Regions from separate parts of the Psychrobacter sp. NG27 genome, predicted to be linked through region 2. Evidence: predicted binding sites of a transcription regulator. Region 2 holds the regulator's gene; the other holds the start of a gene.
The links. Region 2 encodes PhoB, which activates phosphate uptake and scavenging genes when phosphate is short. Its sites were predicted from a motif close to TGTCATNAANCTGTCATAA; they were not measured.
Positions count from the first base shown of each region.

Region 1: a site for PhoB is predicted at 3,076-3,094, ahead of pstS (phosphate ABC transporter substrate-binding protein PstS). Genes of this name have one in related genera too.

Region 1 is NZ_JADGIN010000002.1:168,829-173,868, reverse strand. Features, by position in the region: gene pstA (phosphate ABC transporter permease PstA) at 1-604, opposite strand, end outside; gene pstC (phosphate ABC transporter permease subunit PstC) at 669-1,619, opposite strand; gene pstS (phosphate ABC transporter substrate-binding protein PstS) at 1,849-3,003, opposite strand; TPP riboswitch at 3,307-3,431, shown strand; gene thiC (phosphomethylpyrimidine synthase ThiC) at 3,678-5,040, shown strand, end outside.
Region 2 is NZ_JADGIN010000009.1:55,172-60,211, reverse strand. Features, by position in the region: gene IP485_RS12120 (M23 family metallopeptidase) at 1-107, shown strand, start outside; gene phoR (phosphate regulon sensor histidine kinase PhoR) at 193-1,281, opposite strand; gene phoB (phosphate regulon transcriptional regulator PhoB) at 1,458-2,162, opposite strand; gene dtd (D-aminoacyl-tRNA deacylase) at 2,274-2,726, opposite strand; gene asd (archaetidylserine decarboxylase) at 3,002-3,835, shown strand; gene IP485_RS12095 (HD domain-containing protein) at 3,933-4,562, opposite strand; gene IP485_RS12090 (isochorismatase family protein) at 4,716-5,040, opposite strand, start outside.

The DNA of each region.
Region 1 (5,040 bases), on a different contig from region 2:
ATTTCCACTTAGGTGTGCCCAGTGCATAAGCAGCTTCACGCAAGCTATTAGGGACTAAATTTAGCATGTTTTCAGTCGTACGTACGACGACAGGGATGACAATCAATGCCAATGCCAACGCGCCTGCCCAACCAGAGAAGCTCTGACCTTTTACCATTAAAGCATATATGAATAGACCAATGACAATTGAGGGTGCCGATAACAAGATATCGTTTAAAAAACGGGTGACCTTGCCAAGCATACTGCCTTTAGAAAACTCAGATAAATAAATACCGGTCATGAGACCAATGGGCGCACCGATGAACAATCCTGAAAACGCTAGCATGACTGAACCAACAATCGCATTGCGTAGACCGCCTGGGCTCATCGGTGGCGGTGTATCAGCCGTAAATATCGGCAGCTGCACTATGCCTTGAAAGCCTTCAACAAATAAAGTCACCAAAATCCATGACAACCAAAACAACCCAAAGATCATCGCTGACATCGCAAAGCCTAAACCCAACTTATTGGTCCAGCGGCGCTTGTTGTACAGGCTTTGGTTATAACGCCCAGCGCTGCTTGGCTTATTAGGCATTGGGGCATTGATCACATTGTTAGCAGGCATAATATTTAGTTCCCATATCTTTTATCAATATCTATCAAGGTCTAATGACTCCGTTTGGAGCTAATCAGTTGCCTGCTTTGTGATCCATGCGCATGAGCATTAATTTGGCTAAAGACAACACAATGAAGGTGATGACAAACAAGATTAAGCCTAAATGTAATAAAGACGCCAGATGTAGCTCGCTCGATGCTTCAGCAAACTCGTTGGCCAAGGCTGAGGTAATGGTCACGCCTGAGGTAAACAGGCTTGGGCTGATGTTAAAGGCATTACCAATCAAGAAGGTCACTGCCATGGTCTCACCCAATGCACGGCCAAGCCCCAAGATAACGCCGCCAACGACACCGGCTTTGGTATACGGCAAGATAATCTTGAACATCACTTCCCACGTCGTCGCGCCCATACCGTAAGCTGACTCTTTGAGTAGATCTGGCACAACAGAGAAAACGTCACGCATGGTGGCAGCGATAAACGGGATAATCATAATGGCCAGTACCAAAGAGGCGGTAAACATGCCCAAACCCATAGGCGCGCCCTCAAACAACTTACCAACGATAGGCAATGGGCCAATGTGCTCGATGAACCATGGCTGAATGTGATCGCCAAAGAATGGCGCAAATACAAACAGTCCCCACATACCATAAATGATAGAAGGGATACCAGCCAATAGCTCAATGGCAATACCGAGTGGTTTTTTGAGGAACTTAGGACACATTTCGGTCAAAAATATGGCAATCCCAAAACTGACAGGAACGGCGATCGCAATGGCGATAAATGACGTCACTAAGGTGCCATAAATAGGTGCAAGTGCACCGTACTCATTGGCGACCGTGTCCCAATTGTTACTGGTATAAAATCCAAGGCCAAACGTTTGGATACTTGGCCAAGCACCAATAATGAGAGACACCAAAATGCCCCCTAAAGATAGGAGCACCAGTATGGCAAACGCTTTAGTAGAGTTGACAAATAAAGCATCGTAACGTTTTTGTTTAGCCAGTTGGGACCTTAAGTCTGTCATAAGTGTCTCAGCATTGAATGGGTGAATTCAAAAAACCAGTGTGTACATCTTGTCTTATAACAGTAAACTCAACCCATATAATCATTGATGGCGGTTCTCAAATATACCCATCATTACTATCAACATTATGGTCAAATTTGCTGTGATAAAACCTCTCAAACCACTACCGGAGAATAGTGATTTAAGAGGAGATTTATAAAGTTATGAAACAATGACTAGCGTAGGAATATTACTGTGCAGGCTTATAAACAGGCTGACCATCGCTACCTTTAACATCGTTCCATTTCGCTTTGAATAAGGCCACTGCTGTATCAGAGAATGGCACATAGTCTAGTGACATGGCGCTGTCATCACCTTGAGTGTAGGCCCAATCAAAGAAGTTCAGTACACCAGCTACTTGCTGCGGATTCTCTGGTTGCTTATGTACCAAGATAAAGGTCGCAGCAGCGATAGGCCATGCTTGCGCAGTCTCAGAGTTAGTGATGACTTTATAAAAACCTTCTTGTTGTGACCAATCAATGTCACCTGCAGCAGCAAAGGTTTCAGCAGATGGCTGAACGATGTTACCAGCGGCATTTTTTAGTGCCGTATGTGACATTTTGTTTTGCTTAGCGTAGGCATACTCAACGTAGCCGATAGAGTTTTTCATACGGTTTACGTAGCTTGAAACCCCTTCGTTACCTTTACCACCTGCACCAGTCGCAGACGTTGGCCATTTAACCGTTTTATCAACACCAACTGTGTCTTTCCAATCTGGTGAGACTTTGGCTAGATAATCAGTAAAGTTAAAAGTCGTGCCTGAACCATCTGAGCGGAATACCGTGGTAATAGCAGCATCAGGTAGCGTTAAATCTGGATTCATAGCAGTGATAGCAGGATCGTTCCACTTGCTAATTTTACCTAAATAAATATTGGCTAGCGTTTCACCATCTAACTTCAATGCACCAGGCTCAATACCGTCGATATTGACGATTGGTACAACACCACCGATAACTGTCGGGAACTGGATAAGACCAGATTCTTCAAGCTCTTCAGGTGTCAATGGCGCGTCAGAGGCACCGAAATCAACTGTTTTTGATTGAATTTGCTTGATACCACCAGATGAACCAATCGACTGATAGTTGACTTGGCCGCCGGTAGCAGCATTGTAGTCATAAGACCATTTGGCATAAATAGGTTGCGGAAATGATGCACCTGCACCCGTGATATTCATGGCGATATTTTCAGCAGATTTAAAACCTGAAGTAGTAGAAGGTGTCGTTTCAGTTGTCGTGACAGCGCTACTGCTCGTGTCAGCAGTGGTTTCTGCTGTCTCTGTTGATTTATTACACGCCGTGAGCATCAATGTACAACTAACAGCCACTGCCAATAACGAATAACGCATGTAGAGCTCCTAAAGTTTAACAACGGTATGAAAAAGCATCGTTTGTGATATGCATGCTATCTTGCCAAATCTTTATGACAGTTTCATGACAGTTGTCACAATCTTTCATTCGCTTTACATAATATTTAGGTAGCACTGCTATATTTTTAATAAATACATATAATATCAATATCTTATAGCAAACACCCTAACATAACCGTACTCATGCAAACCATCAGATGCCATCTTAAGTTGCCATATACTTAGCTAAATACTATTGGCCGTTGGTGCAGAATTTTGTTAGTATGAAGAAGATTTACAACACTGACAGACTCGGGGTGCGGTGTGTTATTGACTGACTAATAGTTGGTTCTAATACATTCGCTGAGAGATCACCCGCCGAACCTGATGCGGTTAGTACCGACGCAGGGAAGTCTTAAGCACTTTGTTATTTATGACAAGGGACGCGTAGAAATACCTTTTTATCATCACTACTGTCTTCATATGCGTAATGCATGACTAGATAGCGACGATCGATACAAAGCTGCGTCTGATATTTGATGACCAATACCTGCGACGATATTTTTGGTTGCAGGCTTGTACTCACAATATAAACTTGTCTAAATGATGGATGCTACCTCCGCAGATACTGGCGGTGTTGATTTTATTCAAAAACCAACACGCTAGGACAGCATATGACTATTTCAGACACCATCTCAAAAACTAATGCCGCTCAAACCCATACTCCAGCCAGTGCCTCACTCAATACCACTGACAGCAAAGCGGATAAAAAAGCAAACGCCTTAAAAACACCTGCTCACCGCGATCAGACAGACGTGCGCTTTGAAGAAGATGCGCGCGACTTACACCGTATTTTGCCCGCGTCTCGTAAAGTCTATATCGAAGGCTCACGCCCTGATATTCAAGTACCCATGCGCGAGATCACGCTTGACCCTACCCCTGTGCAAGGCGTGTCTGAGAACGAATGGGAACAGAACCCACCCTTTTATGTCTATGACACCTCTGGCGTTTATACCGATCCTAACGTTGAGATTGATTTGACCAAAGGCTTGCCAAAGCTGCGTGAAGGCTGGATAAACGAGCGCGGTGATACCGAACAATTAAGTGGCTTGTCTAGCGCTTATGGACTGGCTCGCGCTCGTGACATCAGCACTGCTAACCTTAGATTTGCTCATATCGACAAACCGCGCCGCGCCAAAGATGTCGATGGCAAAACTGGCAACGTCACGCAAATGTACTACGCACGTCGCGGCATTATTACCCCAGAGATGGAATATATCGCCATTCGTGAAACGCAAAAGCAACACGCATTGACTGACATGCGTCAACACGACGGTGAGAGTTTCGGTGCCAATACACCCAAAATAATCACTCCTGAATTTGTGCGTAGCGAAGTGGCGGCAGGTCGCGCCATTATCCCCAACAACATCAACCATCCAGAATCTGAACCGATGATTATTGGGCGTAATTTCTTAGTGAAAATCAACGCCAATATCGGTAACTCAGCGCTTGGTTCTTCTATTGATGAAGAAGTGTCAAAAATGACGTGGGCAACACGTTGGGGTGCGGACAACATTATGGATTTGTCGACTGGCAATCATATTCACGAAACCCGCGAATGGCTGATTCGTAACTCGCCAGTGCCGATTGGTACTGTCCCGATTTATCAAGCACTAGAAAAAGTCGATGGCGTGGCTGAAGACCTGACGTGGGAGATATTCCGCGATACGCTCATTGAACAAGCCGAGCAAGGGGTGGATTACTTCACCATTCATGCAGGTGTACTATTGGATTATGTGCCAATGACTGCCGGACGCCTAACCGGTATTGTGTCACGCGGCGGCTCTATCATGGCGCAGTGGTGCATGGTGCATCAACAAGAAAGCTTTTTGTACACGCACTTTGAAGACATCTGCGAGATTATGAAAGCTTACGATGTCGCCTTTAGCTTAGGTGATGGTCTGCGCCCTGGGTGTTTACAAGATGCCAATGACGAAGCGCAATTTAGCGAACTCAAAACCTTGGGTGAGCTGACCA
Region 2 (5,040 bases):
ACGTGGGTGATAGCGGTAACGCGAAAGGCACACCGCCCCATGTCCATTACGGCATTTATATCAATGGCAGCGCGGTCAATCCTTACCCGTTTTTGCAAAAAGACTAGAGTCTGCACTCACTCTGAGCATGACGCTCTAAATAGGTTGAGGTTAAGAATGGCTGAATTTAAATAATACCAGTTGAGCACAGTATTAATTTGTCGCAGCTGATCGTACATAAGCGTCTGGAAATACCACGCTAAACGTCGATCCTGCTCCTTCTATTGAGTCAATCTGCAAGTGCGCCTCATGTTGATGCAGGACGTGCTTCACGATAGCCAGCCCCAGCCCTGTACCACCTGTGGCACGGCTACGACCTTTATCGATACGGTAGAAGCGCTCTGTCAAACGGGCAATATGCTCTGGCGCAATACCCAGTCCATCATCTTCGACTGCGAATCGGCACCCATCCGATGTCCGCGTCCAGCTGATGGTGATATTGCCACCTTTTGGCGTATATTTAATCGCATTAATGACCAGATTAGACAAGGCACTGTTCAAGTACATCTCTGATCCATATAGGCCGTCATAGGTATCTATTTGCAAATGAATGGTGTGCTTGTATGCTTGGTTATAAGCCTGCGCATCATCATAGATATTGGTCAGCAGCTTGGTCATTTCTATATGGTTAAATTCATGCGTCTCTTCGATCTCGATCTTAGACAAGAGTAGCAGGTCATTGACGATTCGGTTCATGCGAGCAGTTTGCTGAGTCATCAGCTCAAAACCGCGACGCCAATGGGGCGGCATATCCGGCTGATCAGTGAAGTTCTCTAAATAGCCTGTCATCACTGTCAATGGCGTACGTAGTTCATGCGAGACATTAGCCACAAAATCTTGGCGCATTTGCTCTAAATGCTGCAAGCGAGTCACGTCATAAATAAACAACAGTTTCTCGTCACCGAAAGGCGTGAGCTCACACTTTAGATAACGACTGGGATCGCGCCATGACTCTATATGGATGCCATCGTTAGGTAGGGTTGTATCCTCGTAATACTGACGGAACGCAGGCACCGTAATAAAATCAAAAATACTCTGGCCTTTGTCCTCTGGCTGTAACGACAGTAAACTCTGCGCCGCTTGATTCCACCACTCTAGACCATCATCCTCATTGAGCAAAATCACCGCATCTCGTAGTGCTAACAGTGCGCTTCTGATTTTTTGTAATTGCGCTGCTGCATCTTGGTGAGCGATTGGTACTATGCTCTCTTGCTTATTTTTTGCTGGCGCTATCTTTTCCATGTCTCATCCTTACCACTATCCGCTATCTAGTATGACGGCGGCATATTTTATCCAAGAGTCACTATAGTCATTCCACTATAAAATTATTACTGCGTTAACCTCGCTTGAAGTATTTAATATACATCTACACTCGGTTGCCTTGTACTATTTTTAAATTAAATCGACTATATACGGGATTAACTTGGCTCAATAATACTAGAGAATCGATAGCCTGTACCGCGTACCGTTTGTATCAATGTATCACAGTCGTAAGGGCGCAGTAATTTGCGTAGGCGTTTGATATGCACATCGATGGTTCGATCTTCGATGTAGACGTTGCCGCCCCACACCTGATCAAGGAGCTGTGTTCGTGTATAGGCACGCTCTGGATGACTCATAAAAAATGCCAATAGGCGATATTCTGTTGGACCCACATCCACGATTTGACCAGCTGCTGTCACGCGCTGACTTTTGGTATCGAGACTCAGCTTCCCGATCTCTATTGGTTTATCACTACTGAGCGCACTACTGCGACGCAGCACTGCCTTTATTCTTGAAATCAATTCACGTGTCGAGAATGGCTTGGTCATATAGTCATCTGCACCCGCATCAAGGCCATGCACTTTACTATCTTCTTCGCTTTTTGCCGTCAACATAATGACAGGAATCTCAGAGAGCAATTCGTCGTTTTTGAGCATACGACAAAAATCAACGCCGCTCTTATCTCCAGGTAGCATCCAATCAAGCAAAATCAGTGACGGTCTGTGATCGACCACTTGCTGATGCGCCTCTGACACGTCAGCGGCTTGCAAGCTCTCAAACCCCGCCATTTCTAGCGTCATTACGACCATTTCCCGAATCGCTGGCTCATCTTCAACAATCAAAATTTGCTCATTATACATACGATATTCTCAGTGTTAGAGGGCACAATCTATTATGTAAAAGGTGATAGTCACTCACCAGTCTCTATCTATTAAACGGATTAATTATGACAGCTTCATGACACTTAACGCTTAGACATCGAGTAAAAAGTTTAGTGGCCCATCATTAACGCTCGACACTTGCATATCAGCGCCAAACTGACCTGTCGCCACGTTTAGATGCTGAGTCTTGGCATAAGCAACCAATTGTGAAAATAGCGCTTGAGCCATATCAGGTGCCATTGCCGCACCAAAGTCAGGACGACGGCCTTTGTCCGTCCTTGCCATCAACGTAAATTGCGAGACTAAGAGGAGGCCACCGCCGACTTGCTGGACGTTTTTATCCAGTTTACCAAATTTGGCAGGATCGTCATCATTTTCAAAGATACGATAGGTCAAAATCTTGTCAATCATACGCTGAGCAGTGGCAAAATTATCTTCATGACCTAAGCCAATATACGCCAATACCCCATGATCGATAGTACCAATACACTGCTCATCAACATCGACACTGGCGCGTTTTACCCGTTGTATAAGTGCTTTCATTTACTGAATCCTTAACAGATTATGCTCAGACAATAATATGCTGTCCATGATAAAATACTGACATTCACTTGCCTATTTATTAGGGCGTGTTTGATATTCACAAATAGGTACTGCTGATCGCTAAAACTGTTTCAGACAAGGCGTAAAACGACGGTAATGCTCATGCCTTGACTAGGTTTACAACGTAGTATGGAGCAATTTTAGCCACTGTCAGTGCCATGGTCGAATGTCCAACACGCCCTTATTACACTACATCCTATTTTGGTAGCTTTATTATGAATGTATTTACCACCTTACAACAGCTAGTACCGCAGCAAAAACTGAGTAAAGTCGCTGGACGTCTCGCTGCTAGTCGCCATCCTTATGTTAAGCGTACCTTTATCCGTAGCTTTGCCAAAGCTTATAATATCAGCTTGGACGAGTACGAGCGCCAAAGTCTCAATGCGTATGAGAGCTTCAATGACTTTTTTACCCGTGAATTAAGAGACGATGCGCGCACCATCGATGCCACTGCAAATGGCATTGTCAGTCCTGCTGACGGTATCATCTCTCAGCTTGGACAGATCGAAGATCACAAACTGCTACAGGCAAAAGGTCGTCACTATGATGTTGGCCAACTGCTTGCTGATAGCGAAGATGGCCATTATTTTGCTGATGGTAGCTTTGCGACTATCTACTTAGCACCTAGCAATTACCACCGTGTCCATATGCCGTTTTCTGGTACCTTGACCAAGACTCGCTACGTACCGGGTACGCTGTTTTCGGTCAATAATACTACGGCGGCTAACGTTCCAGACTTGTTTGCACGCAATGAGCGTCTGGTCTGTATGTTTGATACCAAATATGGCAAAGCTGCCGTGGTGATGGTTGGTGCGATGATCGTCGCTGGTATCGAAACGGTCGCAACTGGCAAAATTACTCGTACTGACGACATTCAAGAAGCCGATCATGACATGCAGTTTGCCGCAGGTGATGAGCTTGGACGCTTCTATCTAGGCTCAACTGCTATCGTAGTTTTGCCAAAAGCAGCAAAATCGGACTGGCTAGACAGCATGCAAGCCGATAGCATCGTACAAATGGGACAGTTACTCGGCACAGCCAACGCGTAATAAGCTTATAGTACTGATACCTATAAAAATAGAGCCCAGCCATGCATAACCTATTATGTATGGTTGGGCTTTTTTAGTTCAGTCAATCATATCCGTACTAGGCATCAATCAACCACCCTTGCTGGGTCGCATAGTCAATATTTTTTGACAGCCAATCATGAATAGGTGGAAAGCTGTCTTTGATAAAAGCAAGCGCGGCCGCCACTTGCGAACGCGTAACCTTAGCATCAACCCACGTTTTTCCCTCAGTATTGAGATTGAGTAAAAATGGCAATAATCGATCGACGACTCTGAGCAGCTGGCTCTCTTTACTATCGCCTGTCTCTTGCTCCTCCCAAACCGCGCTTAACTTCGCAATACCGTTACCCCTTTCTGCTTGCAATCGAGCTATACCTTCACGTTCTTCGATGTGTGCCTCGCTACGACTACTTGCGAATAAAAACGTATCCCCCGCATCAATCTCACCCAAGTCATGTACCAGTGCCATTTTAAGTAGTTTTTCATGACTGACATCTAGCTCAAACTGTTCAGCGATCGACCAGCATGCCATGGCCAAATGCCAAGAATGCTCGGCAGAGTTTTCATGGCGAGTCGTATTCGTCACATAGCTGCGACGATTGACACGTTTAAGCGCATCAAGTTCTAATAAGAAATGGGTGACATCATCTATGTCGATATTTGCAGCAGATTTTGAGTTGGTTAACGATATAGAACTGGTTTGTGACATTGATTTTCTCTGGTTATGAATTTTTTATACTTATAAACTTTATGCTGATGGGCTTTAACGATTAATAGTCTATGACAGTCATCAAAAAAAATAGCGCTTATTGTATCAAGCGCTATCGATTATGAGTTTGCAAATAAATGATTGTTTTATTATCTACTTAATCAGATTGCTAATGGTTTTGAACGCAGGGTCTTCACTGCTACGGCATAGCTCAAACAAAATGGTTTCAACCGTGGTAATCACTCCGCCAGCACGGCGAATACGGCGGATGGCTTGCTTTTTATCATAAGAAAAACGTGATCCAACGGCATCTCCAATGATGACTGGCTGCATACCATTATCCAGCAGATCAAGCGCGGTCTGTAGCACACAAACATGGGCTTCTACCCCAAATAACAAAACCACGCTACGGTTCTGCTGTGCCAGATGATTCCATGAGTCCTTGTTATCACAAGCGCTAAACGTGACTTTTTCAAAG